DNA from 4 places in the Micromonospora sp. NPDC047465 genome. Region 3 is predicted to be linked to each of the others. Evidence: riboswitches for the same ligand, from Rfam matches in the RefSeq annotation. Region 3 holds a riboswitch; each other region holds the start of a gene.
What was found. A riboswitch is a leader RNA that binds a small molecule or an ion and turns the genes downstream of it on or off. The one in region 3 is predicted to bind cyclic di-AMP.

Region 1: it holds a riboswitch for cyclic di-AMP, as region 3 does, so the genes downstream of both, ABZ793_RS01190 (NlpC/P60 family protein) here and ABZ793_RS02735 (hypothetical protein) in region 3, are expected to answer to the same signal.
Region 2: it holds a riboswitch for cyclic di-AMP, as region 3 does, so the genes downstream of both, ABZ793_RS06870 (hypothetical protein) here and ABZ793_RS02735 (hypothetical protein) in region 3, are expected to answer to the same signal.
Region 4: it holds a riboswitch for cyclic di-AMP, as region 3 does, so the genes downstream of both, ABZ793_RS04490 (C39 family peptidase) here and ABZ793_RS02735 (hypothetical protein) in region 3, are expected to answer to the same signal.

The regions. Positions count from the first base shown of each region.
Region 1 covers NZ_JBEYTP010000001.1:230,135-233,881, forward strand. Annotated here, with positions in the region: gene dcd (dCTP deaminase) at 1-208, shown strand, start outside; gene ABZ793_RS01190 (NlpC/P60 family protein) at 280-1,320, opposite strand; cyclic di-AMP (ydaO/yuaA leader) riboswitch at 1,333-1,468, opposite strand; gene ABZ793_RS01195 (peptidoglycan recognition family protein) at 1,709-3,730, shown strand.
Region 2 covers NZ_JBEYTP010000004.1:256,498-260,244, reverse strand. Annotated here, with positions in the region: gene ABZ793_RS06875 (YibE/F family protein) at 47-1,399, shown strand; cyclic di-AMP (ydaO/yuaA leader) riboswitch at 1,566-1,697, shown strand; gene ABZ793_RS06870 (hypothetical protein) at 1,701-2,720, shown strand; gene ABZ793_RS06865 (carbonic anhydrase) at 2,968-3,747, opposite strand, start outside.
Region 3 covers NZ_JBEYTP010000002.1:97,131-100,877, forward strand. Annotated here, with positions in the region: gene ABZ793_RS02730 (SRPBCC family protein) at 1-424, shown strand, start outside; gene ABZ793_RS02735 (hypothetical protein) at 532-1,593, opposite strand; cyclic di-AMP (ydaO/yuaA leader) riboswitch at 1,607-1,738, opposite strand; gene ABZ793_RS02740 (cation diffusion facilitator family transporter) at 1,892-2,809, opposite strand; gene ABZ793_RS02745 (AAA family ATPase) at 2,901-3,747, opposite strand, start outside.
Region 4 covers NZ_JBEYTP010000003.1:99,806-103,552, forward strand. Annotated here, with positions in the region: gene ABZ793_RS04480 (hypothetical protein) at 1-159, shown strand, start outside; gene ABZ793_RS04485 (hypothetical protein) at 378-1,136, shown strand; cyclic di-AMP (ydaO/yuaA leader) riboswitch at 1,482-1,623, shown strand; gene ABZ793_RS04490 (C39 family peptidase) at 1,844-2,689, shown strand; gene ABZ793_RS04495 (alpha/beta hydrolase) at 2,798-3,541, shown strand; gene ABZ793_RS04500 (CDP-glycerol glycerophosphotransferase family protein) at 3,561-3,747, opposite strand, start outside.

The DNA.
Region 1 (3,747 bases), on a different contig from region 3:
CCACGTGACGCTGGAGCTGTCCAACGTGGCCAACCTGCCCATCACCCTCTGGCCGGGCATGAAAATCGGTCAGCTCTGCATCTTCCGGCTCTCGTCGCCGGCCGAGCACCCGTACGGCTCGGCCGTCTACGGCTCGCGCTACCAGGGGCAGCGCGGCCCGACTCCGAGCCGCTCCTGGCAGCACTGGCGCACCTGGCCGACCCGCTGACCCGACGGTCGCCGTGAGGCGCGGGCCCTTCCGCCAGCGGGTGCGTCAGGAAGGGCCCGTTCCTCACCCGATCAGCCGGGGCGGCCGTAACTGTGGATCGGGCCGTCGTCGACCTTCTTCATCTTCACGGGCACCCCGGCTCGGGAGGCGTGCACCACCCAGCCCCCGCCGACGTACATGCCGACGTGGTGCAGGTCGCTGTAGTAGAAGACCAGGTCTCCCGGGCGCAGCTCGCCCCGGGTGACGGTCGCGGTGGCCCGGCGCTGCTGCGCGGCGTTGTGCGGCAGCGAGACCCCGGCCTTCGCCCAGGCGGCGAGCATCAGGCCCGAGCAGTCGTACGCGTTCGGGCCCTCGGCGCCCGAGACGTAGGGCTTGCCGATCTGGGCGCAGGCGAACTTGACCGCGGTGCCGGCCCCGCCACCCGGGTAGCTGGCCGGGCAGGGGGCGGGGCGCAGCGAACCGCCGCCGCCGCTGCCGTAGATCCGCAGCCGGAGCTTCTGCAGCCGGTCGATCTCGGCGTTGATCTGCTTCTTCTTCGCGGCGAGCTGGGCCTCCGTCCGGCCGAGTTGGACGACCATCTCGTCGAGCGGGGCCTTCTTCTCGGCCAGTCGGTCGCGCAACTCGGCGACCTGCCGCACGTCCTGCTGCTGGTGCTGGGCGAACCGGTCGAGCAGTTCGAGCTGGCCGACCATCTGGTCGGGCGAGCGGCTGCCCAGCAGGGCGTTGACGGCGGAGACGTTCTCGCCCTTGTAGGCGCGGACGGCCAGCGCGCTGACCTCCTCCATCGCCTGCTCGACCTGCCGTTCCAGGGGCTTGATCTGCTTGGCGAGGGCGTCGGCCTGCCTGCGTTTGGCGGCCAGGTCCTGGCGGGTGGCGTTGTGCCGTTCGATGATCGGTTCGAGCTTGTTCCAGTCCTCGTCGATCTGGCGCTCGATCTCGGCGACCGTCGGTTCGGCGTGGGCCGCCGTGGCGCCGCCGGTCAGGACGACGGCGAACGCGGCCAGGGCGGCGAGGGCGGTGGTGCAGCGGTACCAGCGTGGGCGCGGCGCAGCCGTCGTCGGGCCGGCGGGCGCCGACCGTGCCGACGGTGGCCGCGGGGCATGGTGTGCCACCGGGCTCCGTACTCCTTCTTCCCGTACCGCCTACCGGGTTAGCTGACGGGTTCGGGCGGGAAGGGGACGCCCTACCGCAGGTGCTGCGGATTCACCCCGGGTACCTGGGTCCCCGGCTCGCTCGGGAGCGACTCGGCGGTGTCGGACCGTTACCGCCCCGGATGGGCGGACTGTCGCCGGCCGACGAATGACCAGAGTAGAGACGGTCGTTATCGATCCGCAACCCATCGCGCCGTGACACACCGTATTCGTGTGGGCCGGTGGGAGCGCGTGACTCCGGGCGACGAAATTTTCCTTCTTCGGTAAGTGACGCATGGAAAGGTATTGACCGGAGGTGGCGCCCGGGGCGAAGGTGGCCCCACATTCGCCCGTCCGACCTGGGGGTCTGATGCACCTGTCAGCGACATCGAGGAGCAGACGCGTCCTGCTGGCCGCCGCCGTGGCGGCCGCCCTGGCGGCAACGCCGCTCACCGCCGCCGGAACCGCCGCCGCCGCGCCGACGACCGACCGGCAGCAGCAGTACGCCGCCGCGGCCGCGGAGTACGGCGTGCCGGAGAGCGTCCTGCTCGGAGTCTCCTACCTGCAGTCCCGCTGGAACACCAACGCCGGAACGCCGAGCACCAGCGGCGGCTTCGGACCGATGCACCTCACCGACGCGGAGTACGTCGCCGCACTGCCCGGGGGCACCCACCACGACGAGGGCACCGAGGACCCGCGGGGCGACGACTCCCGCCCGTCCCTGGCCGAGGCGCACGAGCCGCCGGCCGCCCAGCCTCCCGCCGAAGCCTCGCTGCGGACGCTCGACGCCGCCGCCGGGCTGACCGGCGCCAGCGAGGAGGCGCTGCGCACGGACGTCACGGCCAACATCCGGGGCGGCGCGGCGCTGCTGGCCGCGTACCAGAAGGAGATCGGCGCCCCGGTCGGCGCCGACACGGACCCGGCGGCCTGGTACGGCGCGGTGGCCCGGTACTCCGGCGCGGACAGCGCCGACGCCGCGGCGGCCTTCGCCAACGAGGTGTACGCCACCATCGGTGCCGGCGACAGCCGGCTGACCGACGACGGGCACCGCGTCACCCTCGCCGCCCGCGCGGTGCAGCCGGAACGCTCCTGGCTCGACCGGCTGGGCCTGCGCAAGGTCGCCCGGCCCGACGGGCTGGAGTGCCCCGACACGATCTCCTGCGAGTGGATCCCGGCGCCCTACGCGCAGTACGGCCCGACCGTGGGTGACTACGGCAACCACGACCTCGCCGACCGGCCGGCCCAGCAGAAGATCGAGTACATCGTCATCCACGACACCGAGGGCTACTTCGGGCCCAGCGTCAACCTGGTCAAGGACCCGAGGCGGGTGGGCTGGCACTACACCCTGCGCTCGGTGGACGGCCACATCGCCCAGCACATCAAGACCAAGAACGTCGGCTGGCACGCCGGCAACTGGTACGTGAACGCCAAGTCCATCGGCCTGGAGCACGAGGGCTTCGCGGGACACGGCACCTGGTACACCGAGGCGATGTACCGCACCTCCGCCAAGCTGGTCCGCCACCTGGCGCTGCGGTACAACATCCCGCTGGACCGGCAGCACATCATCGGTCACGACAACGTCCCCGGCACCGTCGCCTCGACCGTGCGCGGCATGCACTGGGACCCGGGCCCGTACTGGGACTGGTCGCACTACTTCGACCTGCTCAAGGCGCCGTTCACGTCGACCGGCACGCCGCACACGGGGCTGGTCACCATCGACCCGGACTTCGCCACCAACCAGCCGCAGTTCACCGGCTGCAACCGGCAGCCGCCCGGCGTGCCGAACCCGCCCCCGCCGGTGGCTCCCTGCCCGCTGCGCGGCTCGTCCGCGGTGATCCTGCACAGCGCGCCGAGCCACGACGCGCCGCTGGTCAACGACATCGCGCTGCGGCCCGACGGCACCCCGAACACCATGTACATCTCCGACCACGGCGCCCGGGCCTCCGCCGGGCAGACGTACGCCCTGGCCGAGGTGCGGGGGGACTGGACCGCGATCTGGTACCTCGGCCAGAAGGCGTGGTTCCACAACCCCGCCTCGAAGCCGACCGCGAAGTGGTCCGTCGGCTTCGTGGTGACCCCGAAGGACGGCAAGGCCACCATCCCGGTCTACGGCCGGGCGTACCCGGAGCAGGCCGCCTACCCGGCCGGCGTGCCCTACCAGCCGATCTCCCCGCTCCAGTACACCCTCTCGGCCGGCCAGCGGTACGCCGTCGGCACGGTGCTCCCCGGCGAGTACTACCGGGCCGTCACGTTCGACGGGTCGTCGCCGGGTGACTGGACGGTGATCCGCGGCGAGAACAGGTACGTGCAGGTCCAGTTCGGCCACCGCGTCATGTACGTCAACCTGGACGACGTGAACGTGCTGCCCTCCGCGTTGGGGGCGCCCCGCTGACCCACCGCTCGCCCGGA
Region 2 (3,747 bases), on a different contig from region 3:
GGCTCGCCGGCACGTACCCCGCCCTGGATTCGTTGGGAGACACTCGATGGGCGCCGACCACACCCGTCCCGCACCGTCCGCCCCGCCGGGGGTGCGGCGGATCCTCGTCGCGACGGTGGTGCCCCTGTTCGTCGCCACCCTGATCGCGGCCCTGCTGCTCTGGCCGTGGGACGCCCCGGACGCCGCGCCCGGCACCGATCCGCCCCGCCACCACGGCACGGTGACCCGGGTGGTGACGGAGCCGTGCCCGCCCACCCCGGAGGCGCCGGAGGGCGCCCCGGGCGCCGCGGAGGGCCCCTGCGGCACCGTGACCGTGCGCGTCGACGACGGCCCCGACGCCGGTCAGCAGGTGGAGACGCCCGTACCGGCAGGGCCGGGGGCGCCGACGGTCGCGGTCGGCGACGAGATCGTCCTGGTCCAGCTCACCGATCCCGCCGACCCCTCGGCGAGCGCCTACAACATCGCCGAACACCAGCGCGGCAAGCCGCTGCTCTGGCTGGTGGTGCTGTTCGCCGCCGCGATCGTCGCGTTCGGGCGGTGGCGGGGGCTCGCGGCGCTGGCCGGCCTGGCGGCAAGCTTCGCCATCCTGCTGACCTTCGTGCTGCCCGGCATCAGCGCCGGCAGCCCACCGCTGCTGGTCGCGGTCGTCGGCGCGGCACTGATCATGTTCGTGGTGCTCTACCTGACGCACGGGGTGACCGCGCAGACCTCGGTCGCCGTGCTCGGCACGCTGGGCAGCCTGGTCCTGACGGGCGTACTCGGCACGATCGCCACCGCGGCGACCCACCTGACCGGGTTCGGCAGCGAGGACGCCACCACGCTGTCGATGTTCCAGGCCGACGTCGACCTGCACGGCCTGCTGCTCGCCGGGATCATCATCGGCTCGCTCGGCGTGCTCGACGACGTCACCGTGACGCAGGCCGCGACGGTCACCGAGCTGGCGCACGCCAACCCGGGGCTGTCCCGGATGCAGCTGTACCGGGCGGCGACCCGGGTCGGCCGCGCGCACATCGCCTCGACGGTGAACACCATCGTGCTGGCGTACGCCGGGGCCTCGCTGCCGGTGCTGCTCCTGCTGACCGCCGACTCCCGGGCGGTGAGCCAGATCCTGACCAGCGAGTTCCTGGCCCAGGAGATCGTCCGCAGCGCGGTCGCCACCCTGGGCCTGATCGCCGCCGTGCCGCTGACCACCGGGCTCGCGGCCGTGGTGACCACGGCCGGCCGGCGCGGCGGCGAGTCAGCCGACCGCGGCGCACCCCCGACGCCGCCGGCTCCCCGGCCGGCGGCCGACCGCTCCGAGGCGCTGGAGGCCCTCAGCGGGCTGCGCGCCGGAAACGCCCCCTCCGCCGCCCCCGCCGCGTGGCCCGACCGCGACGGGAGCACGGACACCGCATGGTGAAACTCCTCAGCGTGACCGATCAGGACGTCCCGCCTGATAAACGCGTCACTGGTCACCCTCCGCCGCTACGAAATAACGCATTTAGTCGGCTTAGGGACGTAGATCCCCGGCAGGGCTCTCGGGTAACCTCGCTGCCGGTCACCGCCGAAGGCGCGCAGCGGCGCCTGCGGTGCCGCCGCCCAATCGCCGCCAGGCGAGCCGGGGACCCAGGTACGTGGGGTGAATCCGCGACAGCGGTAGGGGCCACTTCCGCCCCGAACCCGTCAGCTAACCCGGTCGGCGGTCGACGGAAGGGAAAAATGTGACGGCACCCCTACGCCGCTGGTTGACCCCTGTGGTGGCCGTGATCGCCGCCCTGGCCGTCTTCGCCGGGCCCCTCCCGGCGGCGGCCGCACCCACCCCACCGCCCCAGCCCTCCGGCCACGGGGACGACGAGCCCAAGCTGCTCAACGACTTGATCGAGGCGCGGAACCGCAACTACGTCCAGGCCAAGGCGAAGCTCGCGAAGTCGAAGAAGCGCCAACTGGAACTGGCCCTGGAGGTCGACCGGGCGCAGGCCGACCTGGCAGCGCTGGCCCCACAGGTGAGCCAGATCGCCGCCCAGTCCTACCGGACCGGGCGGATCGGCGCGGTGTCGATGCTGCTGGACACCGCCAGCCCCGACTCGTTCGTCAAGCGCGCCGCCGCCCTCGACGAGCTGAACCTGGTCAACTCCAAGAAGCTCGCCGAGGTGAACGCGGTCAAGAACCGCGCCGAGCAGGCCAAGCTGGCACTCGACGCCGAGGTTCGCGAGCAGACGAAGCTGACCAACGAGATGGCCCGCGGCAAGCGCGAGGCGGAGAAGGCGCTCGCACTGGTCGGCGGCAGGGGCCTGACCAGCGGCAAGGTGGTCGCCACCTCGCCGGTGGCCCGGATGGCACCGGGTCGTACTGCCGACGGCGACTGGAAGCCCTTGTCCTGCACCGAGAACGACCCCACCACCTCCGGCTGCATCACCGCACGCACGCTGCACATGTACAAGGAGGTCAAGCGGGCCGGCTTCAACCGCTTCGTCGGCTGTTACCGCTCCGGCGGGCCGTACGAGCATCCGAAGGGCCGGGCCTGCGACTGGTCGCTGCAGCGGAGCGGCTTCTCGCCCTGGCACAACGACGACACCTACATGTACGGCAACAACCTGACCGCGTTCCTGGTTCGCAACGCCGACCGGCTCGGCATCTACTACGTGATCTGGAACCGGCAGATCTGGTTCCCGGCGACCGGCTGGAAGTCCTACAGCGGCCCGTCGAACCATACGGACCACGTGCACGTGTCGCTGCTCTGACCGCAGCCAACGACAGGGCCGCCCCGCAGTCGCGGGGCGGCCCTGTCGGCGTCTGTCGCCGTGTCGGGTCCACGGCCCGTGGTCGCCCGTGGCCCTGCCGGCGTCCGTGGCCCTGCCGGCGTCCGTGGCCCTGCCGGCGTCCGTGGCCCTCGTCGGCGGGCGTCTGTAGCCCTCGTCGGCGGGCGCTTGTGGCCCTCGTGAGCGGGCGTCGGGCGGCCGGGCCGGGCCGGGCGAGCGCGGGAACCGGTCAGGCGAGGGCGGCGCTGGCGGCCGGCTGTGCCCCGTCGACCGCGCCCGGCCCGGTGGGCGCGGCGGCGACCCCCCGAGCCTCGCCGGGTACGGCGGTGACCGCCCGCGCCTCGCCGGCGGCCAGCCGGTACGACATGCCCACGACGGCGCAGCGCCCGGCGGCCACCTCGGCGGCGAGCACGGCCGACCTGTCCAGCATCGCCTCGACGGTCTGCGCGATGTGGATGTCGACGATCCGGTCGATGTCGTCCACGCCCTCGGCGGCGGCGCGGCGCAGGCTGGGCACCACGGCGTCCACCACGGCGCACAGGTGCCCGGCCGGGGGCGTGCCGGTGGTGTCCGCCGCGCGGGCCGCCTGGACGGCCCCGCAGGAGTCGTGCCCGAGGACCACCACCAGCGGCGTGCGCAGGACCGTCACGGCGTACTCGACGCTGCCCAGCACCTCGGGGCCGACCGTGTGCCCGGCGGTGCGCACCACGAAGAGGTCGCCGAGGCCGCGGTCAAAGATGATCTCCGCAGCGAGCCGGGAGTCGGAGCAGCCGACGATCACCGCGAACGGGTGCTGCCCGTCCGCGACCGCGGCACGATGCCCGGCGTCCTGGTTGGGGTGGCGTGGGGTGCCGGTGACGAACCGGCGGTTGCCGGCCTGCAACTCGGCGAACGCCTGCTCCGGGTCGCCGGGAGTGGGGAGCGCGTCCCGCACGGCGGTCGAGCCCCCCGGTGCCGGCTCCGACGGATTCCACTCCGGGCCCGGCTGCCCGCCGGGAGATCCGGGACG
Region 3 (3,747 bases):
CTCGCTCGCCGACGCCGCGGGGTTGCTCGCGGACCCGGCCCGGCAGCAGGACCTGCACCCGCTGATCGCCCGGGTCCGCCGGGTGTCGCCCCGTCGCGGCGCGCGGGCCAGCTACCTCATCACCGACCGGCTGGCCGTCGGGCCGCTGCGCCTGCCGGTCACCTACCGGGCCGACGTCCTGGTCGACGGGCCGGACGAGATCGTCACCGTGGCCCGGCAGTGGCCGGCCACCACGGTGCGCAACCGGACCCGACTGCGGGCCGAGCCGGACGGCGTGGTCCGGATCGACGTCGAGATCACCCTTGCCGCGCCGGTCCCGCTCTTCGGCTACGCCTTCCGCCAGGCGCGTGCGGCCCACCTGGGGCTGGCGGCCCGGCTCGGCGTCGCCCTCGGCGGGCACCCGCCGGAGTCACCGCCCGGCTGAGCCGGGCATCGACGACACGGCGAGATCCCCGGCCGTCGGCCGGGAAGGTGGCGGCGGGAAGGCGGTCGGCCCCGGTGACCCGCTCGCGGGTCACCGGGGCCGGGGCGTCAGTAGACCGACAGGTGCACGTGGTTGGTGTGGTCGCTGGACGGGTCGCCGTTGGCCCCGCTGTACGACTTCCAGCCGCTGCTGGGGAGCCAGATCTGCCTGTACCAGATCACGTAGAGCACGGCGAGCCGGTCGGCGTTCTTGACGAAGTACGCCGCCAGGTTGTTGCCGTACGTCCTGTCGCCGCCGGTGGCGTCGCCGCCGAACCCGCTCTTCTGTGCCGCGAAGTCGCAGGCCCGGCCCTTCGGGTGCTCGCCGGAGCCGCCGGGGCGGTAGCAGGAGACGTAGCGGGTGAAGCCGGCCGCCTTGGCCTGGTTGAGCGCGTGCAGGGTGCGCGGGGTGATGCAGCCGTTGGCGGGGGTGGGGTCGTTGACGCTGCACGACTCGGACGGCCAGGACCCGTCGGAGTTGCGCGGCGCCGGCTTCGCCGTCGCGGTGGAGCTGCCGCCCGGCCCGCCGCCACTCGCCTGCGACCGGTTGGCGACCGTCAGCGCCCGCTCTGCCTGCTCCTTGCGCTTGGCCATCACCGTGACCTGCTTGCGCTGTTCCCGGATCTCGCCGTCCAGGGCGAGCTTGGTGCGGGTGGCCTGGTCCCGGGTCTCCTGGAGCTCGCGGAGCGCCCGGTCCTCGTTGGCGGCCACCGCGTCGAGGGCGGCGGCCCGGTCCATGAAGCCGTCCGGCGAGCTGCTGTTGAGCAGGGCGGACACCACCCCCAGCCGGCCGGTCCGGTAGGCCACTCCGGCGATCTCGCCGACCTTGCTGTTCCGCTCGGTCAGCTCGCTCTCGGTCGTCTTGAGCTGCGCGGCGAGCTGCTGCTGCCGCTTGACCGACGTGTCCAGCGCCCGCTTGGCGTCCAGGTAGCCCTTGCTGGCGGCTTCGAGCTGGGCCCGCAGGGCGGGCGTGCCGCCCTCCTGGTCCTGGCCGGGGGCCGCGGCGAGCAGTCCGGCCCGGGAGGCGGCCGCCGCGGGGGCGGTGGTGACCGGGGCGACCGCGGCGCCGAGGGCGAGCGTCGCGGCGATCAGGGCCGCCAACCGGGCGGCGCGTCGTCGTACAGGTGCCATCACTGGCATACACGTGTCCTTCCGTCAGCCGCCGACCGGGTTAGCTGACGGGTTCGGGACGGAAGATCCCTACCGCTGACGCGGATGCACCCCACGAACATGGTTCCCCGGTTCGCCCCGCCGGGCGATTAGGCGGCGGCCACCGCCGGCACCGGTGGGTGCCGCCTGGCGGAGGCCGGAACCGAGCCTACCGGTGCCGGTGTGACTGGTGCAGCGCACGTGACTGAGGGTGCCTGTCCGCTTACCGTCAAATCCGACATAAGTCAACAATACTCTCCCAGATTTAAGGCTGTGCTCATTACCACTCAACCGACCCGCAGGCCCCGGGAGACGCCCCCGGCTCGATCTGCAACGTCGCGTGCTCGATCTGGAAGTCCTCGTGCAGGGCCGTCCGGGCCGCGGTGAGCACCGCGCCGACCTCGGCGCCGGGCTCCATCGTCAGGTGCGCCGAGGCCACCTCCATCCCGGAGGTCAGCGTCCAGACGTGCAGGTCGTGCACCTCGGCCACGCCGGGCACGGCGGCCAGCCGGTCGTGCACCCTGGTGACCTCGAGGTGCTCCGGCGCGGCCTGCACCAGGATGCGCAGCGCGGCGCGCCCGAGCCGCCAGGTGCGGGGCAGGATGAACATCCCGATCGCCACCGCGACCACCGGGTCCGCCCACCACCAGTCGGTGACGGCGATCAGCAGGGCCGCGCCGATCACGCCGAGTGAGCCCAGCAGGTCGCCCAGCACCTCCAGGTACGCGCCCTGCATGTTGATGCTCTCCTTCGCCCCGGACCGCAGCAGGGCGAAGGCGGCCACGTTGGCGAGCAGGCCGAGCACGGCGACCGCGAGCATCGGGCCGGCGAGGACCTCCGGCGGGTCGCCGAACCGGCGTACGGCCTCGACGACCACGTAGACCGCGACGCCGGAGAGCAGCACGGCGTTGGCCAGAGCGGCCAGCACCTCCAGCCGGTAGAGGCCGAAGGTGCGCTGCGGGTCCGCGCCGGCGCGCCGGGTCGCGGTGATCGCCGCGAGCGCCATGCCGATGCCGAGCACGTCGGTGAACATGTGCCCGGCGTCGCTCAGCAGAGCCAGCGAGCCGGTGCGGAAGGCGGCCACCGCCTCCACCACCATCAGGGCGCCGAGCAGCGCGAACGCCGCCCAGAGGCGGCCCCGGTGGCGGTGCGCGGCATTCGCGACCGACCCGTGGTGGTGGTCATGACCTGCGCCCACGCGCCCACCTTCCGTCACCTGTCCGGACCCGGTTCAATCTATGCTCACATCGCAATATGTGCAAGTGACTGCCGGCGGCGGCCGGGACGACTCAGCCGGTCGGGTCGACGGTGGTCAGCCGCTGGGTGGCCCGCGACAGCGCGACGTAGAGCGTCCGTACGCCCGAACCCGGGTCGGCCCGGATCTCGCCCGGGGCGACCAGGACCACGCCGTCGTACTCCATGCCCTTGGCCTCCAGGCTGGTCACCACCTGCAGGCGCGGCGCGCCCAGGCCGCCCAGCCACCCGGCCACCTCGTCCCGGCGGGGCACCGGGGTGATCACGCCCACGGTGCCCTCCACCTCGGCCAGCAGCGCCGTGGCCGCCGTCACCACGGCCGTCTCCAGCTCCGCCGGCGGCACCACCAGCTCGACCGGGTCGACGCCGGTGGAACGCACCGCCCTGGGCAGCGGGAGTTCCGGGTGCAGCCGGCGGATCTCGGCCGCCGCCACCGCGAAGATCTCCGCCGAGTTGCGGTAGTTCGTGGTCAGGGTGAAGTGGTGCCGCTTGCGCCGGCCCAGCGCCTGGTCCCGGGCGCGGGTCAGCTCCTCCGGGTCGCCGGTCCACGCCGTCTGCGCCGGGTCGCCCACCACCGTCCACGAGGCCAGCCGTCCGCGCCGGCCGATCATGCGCCACTGCATCGGCGAGACGTCCTGCGACTCGTCGACCACGACGTGCGCGTACTCCCGGTAGTCCTCCGGGCGCTGCCGCGCCGCCTCGCGGGCCGCGCGCTGCCGGTCGGCGAACGTGCTCAGCTCGCGGACCCCGCCGGCCAGCTGGAACGGGTCGCGCTTCGGCCGGGCCGGCTTCATCGGCTTGCCGAGCAGCGCGTCCAGCTCGTCCAGCAGCGCGATGTCGGCGATCGTCAGCCCGGCGCGGTCCAGGCTCCGGTAGGCGTCG
Region 4 (3,747 bases), on a different contig from region 3:
GACGATGCCGCCGTCGACCGGGCCGCCACCGGCCCCGGCCAACCCGCCGCTCCGGCCGACCCGGGCGCAGCCGCCGGGGCCGTCACCGTCGGCCCGGTCCCCGCGCCGGTCGGGCACACCCCGGGGACGGTCGGCCCCCGGGGCCCACCGCACGTCTGATCCGCACCGCCCCGCGGGGCACGCGCGCCCCGCGACCGCACCCGCCGCAACGGCGTAGGAAGGGCCTCTTCCGCTATCGCAGGCGTTGACGAAGGTGCCCGTCCTCCGCTCTCCACCACCCGCACCCGTCCCGGCGGCGGGACGTGGCACCGCCGCGCCCCGCCACCCGGCGCCGCGTGCGCCCCGCTGCCGCACTCGCTCCCCGTGAGGTGCCGACCATGGAGACCGTCGTCTACCAGTTCCTGATCGAGGTGCCGCGGGCCGCCGCCATCTGGTCCGCCCTGCTCCTGCTGGCCCTGACCGTGCTCGCGGTGCTGGTCGCCCGCCCCGAGCGGGTCCGTCCCGCCGACGAGCCGGTCGCCCCGCCCGCGGTCGACCCTGCGGCGGAGGCCGCCGACCTGCGCCGCTACGCCGAGGAGGTGGCCGTCGCGGCGGGCCGGGCCGCCCGCACCGCCCGGCGGCGGCGGGCCGACTGGCTCGCCGCGCAGGAGGAGGCCGACCGGGCCTGGCGGGCGTACGACGAGGCGGAGACCGCCGCCCGCCGCTTCACCGGGGCCGCCGCCCTGCCCGCCCCGCGCACCCCGCGCACGCCCGCCGAGTACGCCGCCCGCGAGCGCTGGCTGCACCAGGCGGCGGTGGCGGCCCACTGGCGCGGCGACCTCTCCACCCGCCAACTCCGCGAGGTGTTCGGCCGCCGGGCCGGCTGGGATCCCCGCCGACACCCGGTCGAGCAGGAGATCGCGCTGGCCCGGGCGGTACGCGACGCGAGGCGGGCCGAGCACCGGGCCGCCGCCGAGCGGGAACGGTTGGCGTGGCGGGACGCCGACCTGGCCGCCGAGGCGGCGCGGGCCCTGGCCGGGGAGGCGTACGCCGCAGCGGTCCGGCTCCGGCCGGGCCGGCTCCCGGCGGCCCGGCCGGTCTCCGCCGGGCGTCGGCCCGCGCTCGCCGCGCGGTGGCGGCCCGCGCGGGTGGGCTGAACCGCCGGGCGTCGGCCCGCGCTCGCCGTGCGGTGGCGGCCCGCGCGGGTGGGCTGAACCGCCGGGGCAATTTCGTGACGCCGGTCATAGCGGTGCCGAACCGGTCATCCGGCACGGCCCGGCCGATTCCCGCCGACGATTCCGCGCCGATGTCCGCCGCTCGTCCGGTTGTCGACGCAAGGTGCGTCAGGAAACGGTCGTCCCATTGAGTCACGTCAGTGCCGAACTGACCGCAAAAAAAGTCTCTCGATCAAGGTTTAAGCAGGTGGGAGCGGGTTGGCAGGGCGCGGGCCGGCCAGTAGTGTCGGCCCGTCCGGTGCGGTACCCGATCGCAAGAGGCGACGCCGCGCCGACCCGCCTAATCGTGAACAGGCGAGCCGGGGACCCAGTGCAACATCGGGGTGAATCCGCGGGCCACGGCCCGCGGTAGGGCGTTCTTCCCGCCCGAGTCCGTCAGCTAACCCGGTCGGCGGCGTCGGAAGGAGTTCCATCCCCGTGCAGCACCCACCCGCCCCCCGGTCGTTCCGGCGCCTCCACGGCGCCGCGGTGCCCGCGCTCGCCCGGCCGCACGCCGCGAGCTGACCCACCGGTCACCGCCCGTCGCCCGGCATCCCGGGCGCATCCCCTGAGTGGTCCACCACCGCCGGACGCCGTCCGCGCGGTCGGTCCCCCCTGCGCGGACCGGCGGCCGCTCACCCCCCGAGCCCGTGGAGGAAACCGTGAAGCACCACCTCAAGCGACAGCTCCGTCGCCTCACGTCCGAGCGTCCGTACCAGGTGGCCGCCGCGTCGGCCGCGGCGCTCGTGCTCGCGTCGGGCACCGGCGCGCTGCTGGCCGGCACCGACGAGGCGCCCGCCGCCGCACAGGCCCCGGTGGCCGTGAGCGAGCTGCGGGACGGCACCGTCGCCTCGCGTGGCGACGCCCGCGTCGCGGCGGCCCCGTCGACCGGCGCCCCGGCCGCGTCCAGCGCCGCTCCGTCGGCCAGCGCCACCAGCGCCGCCCCGAACCCGGACCTGACCCGCAAGCCGGAGCCGCCGAAGCCGCCGAAGGCGAAGTCCCTGGACTACGACTACCAGGCCCAGACCACCTTCTACAACTGCGGTCCGGCCGCCGTCCGGCACGCCCTCAGCGCCGCCGGCATCGCGCGCAGCCAGGACGCCCTCGGTGCCCAGCTGGGCACCGACGAGATGGGCACCGACTCGGCCGAGGACACCACCCGGGTGCTGAACGCGACGGTGAAGGGTGACCCGTACCGGACCCGGATGATCCCGGGCGGTGCCGCGACCCCGGCGCAGATGGACCAGCTCCAGGCCGACGTGGTCGCCGCCATCACGGACGGGCGGGGCGTCGTGGTGAACGTCGCCGGCAGCGCCACGGACACCGACGGCGGCTGGCACTCGTTCCCCGGCGGCCACTACATCGCCGTCGTGGGCTACCAGGACGAGGGCCGGCTGGTGAAGATCGCCGACTCGGCGAACCCGGCGACCGCCTCGTACTGGATGTCCACCATCGCCCTGGCGAACTGGGCCGCCACCCGCGGCTACTCCGCCTGAGAAAGACACCCGTCGGGCGTCGGCTCCCCACCCCGGGAGCCGGCGCCCGATGTCGTCTCCGGGTCACGGCCCTCGCCGGGGCGTACGGCGGGTGGCACACTGCGGCCTATGGTCGATGAATCGGGTGACCGGGACGGCCGGCGCGTCCTGCTGCTGCTGCACGGCATGGGCGCGACCGGGGACGTGTGGCTGCCCTGGGCGCCGCTGCTGGAGCGCCGGTGGGCGGGGCGGTGGCTGGCGCCGGACCTCGCCGGCCACGGCTGGTCGCCGCCGCTGCCGGCGTACTCGTTCGCCGGGCTGGCCGACCGGATCGCCGCGGGGCTCGCGGCGGGGGACCGGCTCGTCGTGCTGGGGCACTCCCTCGGCGGCGTGGTCGGGCTGGCGCTGGCCGCCCGCCGCGCCGGGCTGCCGGTCGACGCCGTGGTCGGGCTCGGCATCAAGGCAGTCTGGTCCCCGGCCGAGCTGGCGAAGGCCAGGGAGTTGGCCGCCCGACCGGTGACCTGGTTCGCCAGCCGGGACGAGGCGGCCCGCCGGTACCTGCGGGTGGCCGGCCTGACCGGGCTCTTCGCGCCGGACCACCCCGTGGTCGAGGCCGGGCTGCGGCAGGTCGACGGCCGCTGGCGGCTGGCGATGGACCCCGCCGCGTTCGGGGTGGGGGAGCCGGACCTGCCGACCCTGCTGGCGGCGACGGACGTGCCGGTGCTGCTGGCCCGCGGCGAGCACGACCCCATGGTCACCGACGCCCAGCTCAAGGAGCTGGGCGTGCCGGTCGCCACCCTGCCCGGCCTGGGCCACAACGCCCACGTCGAGGCCCCCGAGGCCGTCCTGGAGCTGGTCGACCCGTACCGCTGACCCGCCGGGTGCCGGCCGGTCAGGTGGTGGCGGAGAGGGTCGCCTCGTCCGGCTCGACCGGCAGGCCGGTCCCGCCGACGGCGCGCGGCGTCGGCGGGTTCCAGTCCGCGTCGAGCTGCCGCCGCGCGGCGTCCAGGAACGCCTCGGCGTACGACTCGGCCGGGAAGTCGCCCAGGTAGCGGCTCCGGGTGGCCCAGCGGGCGGCG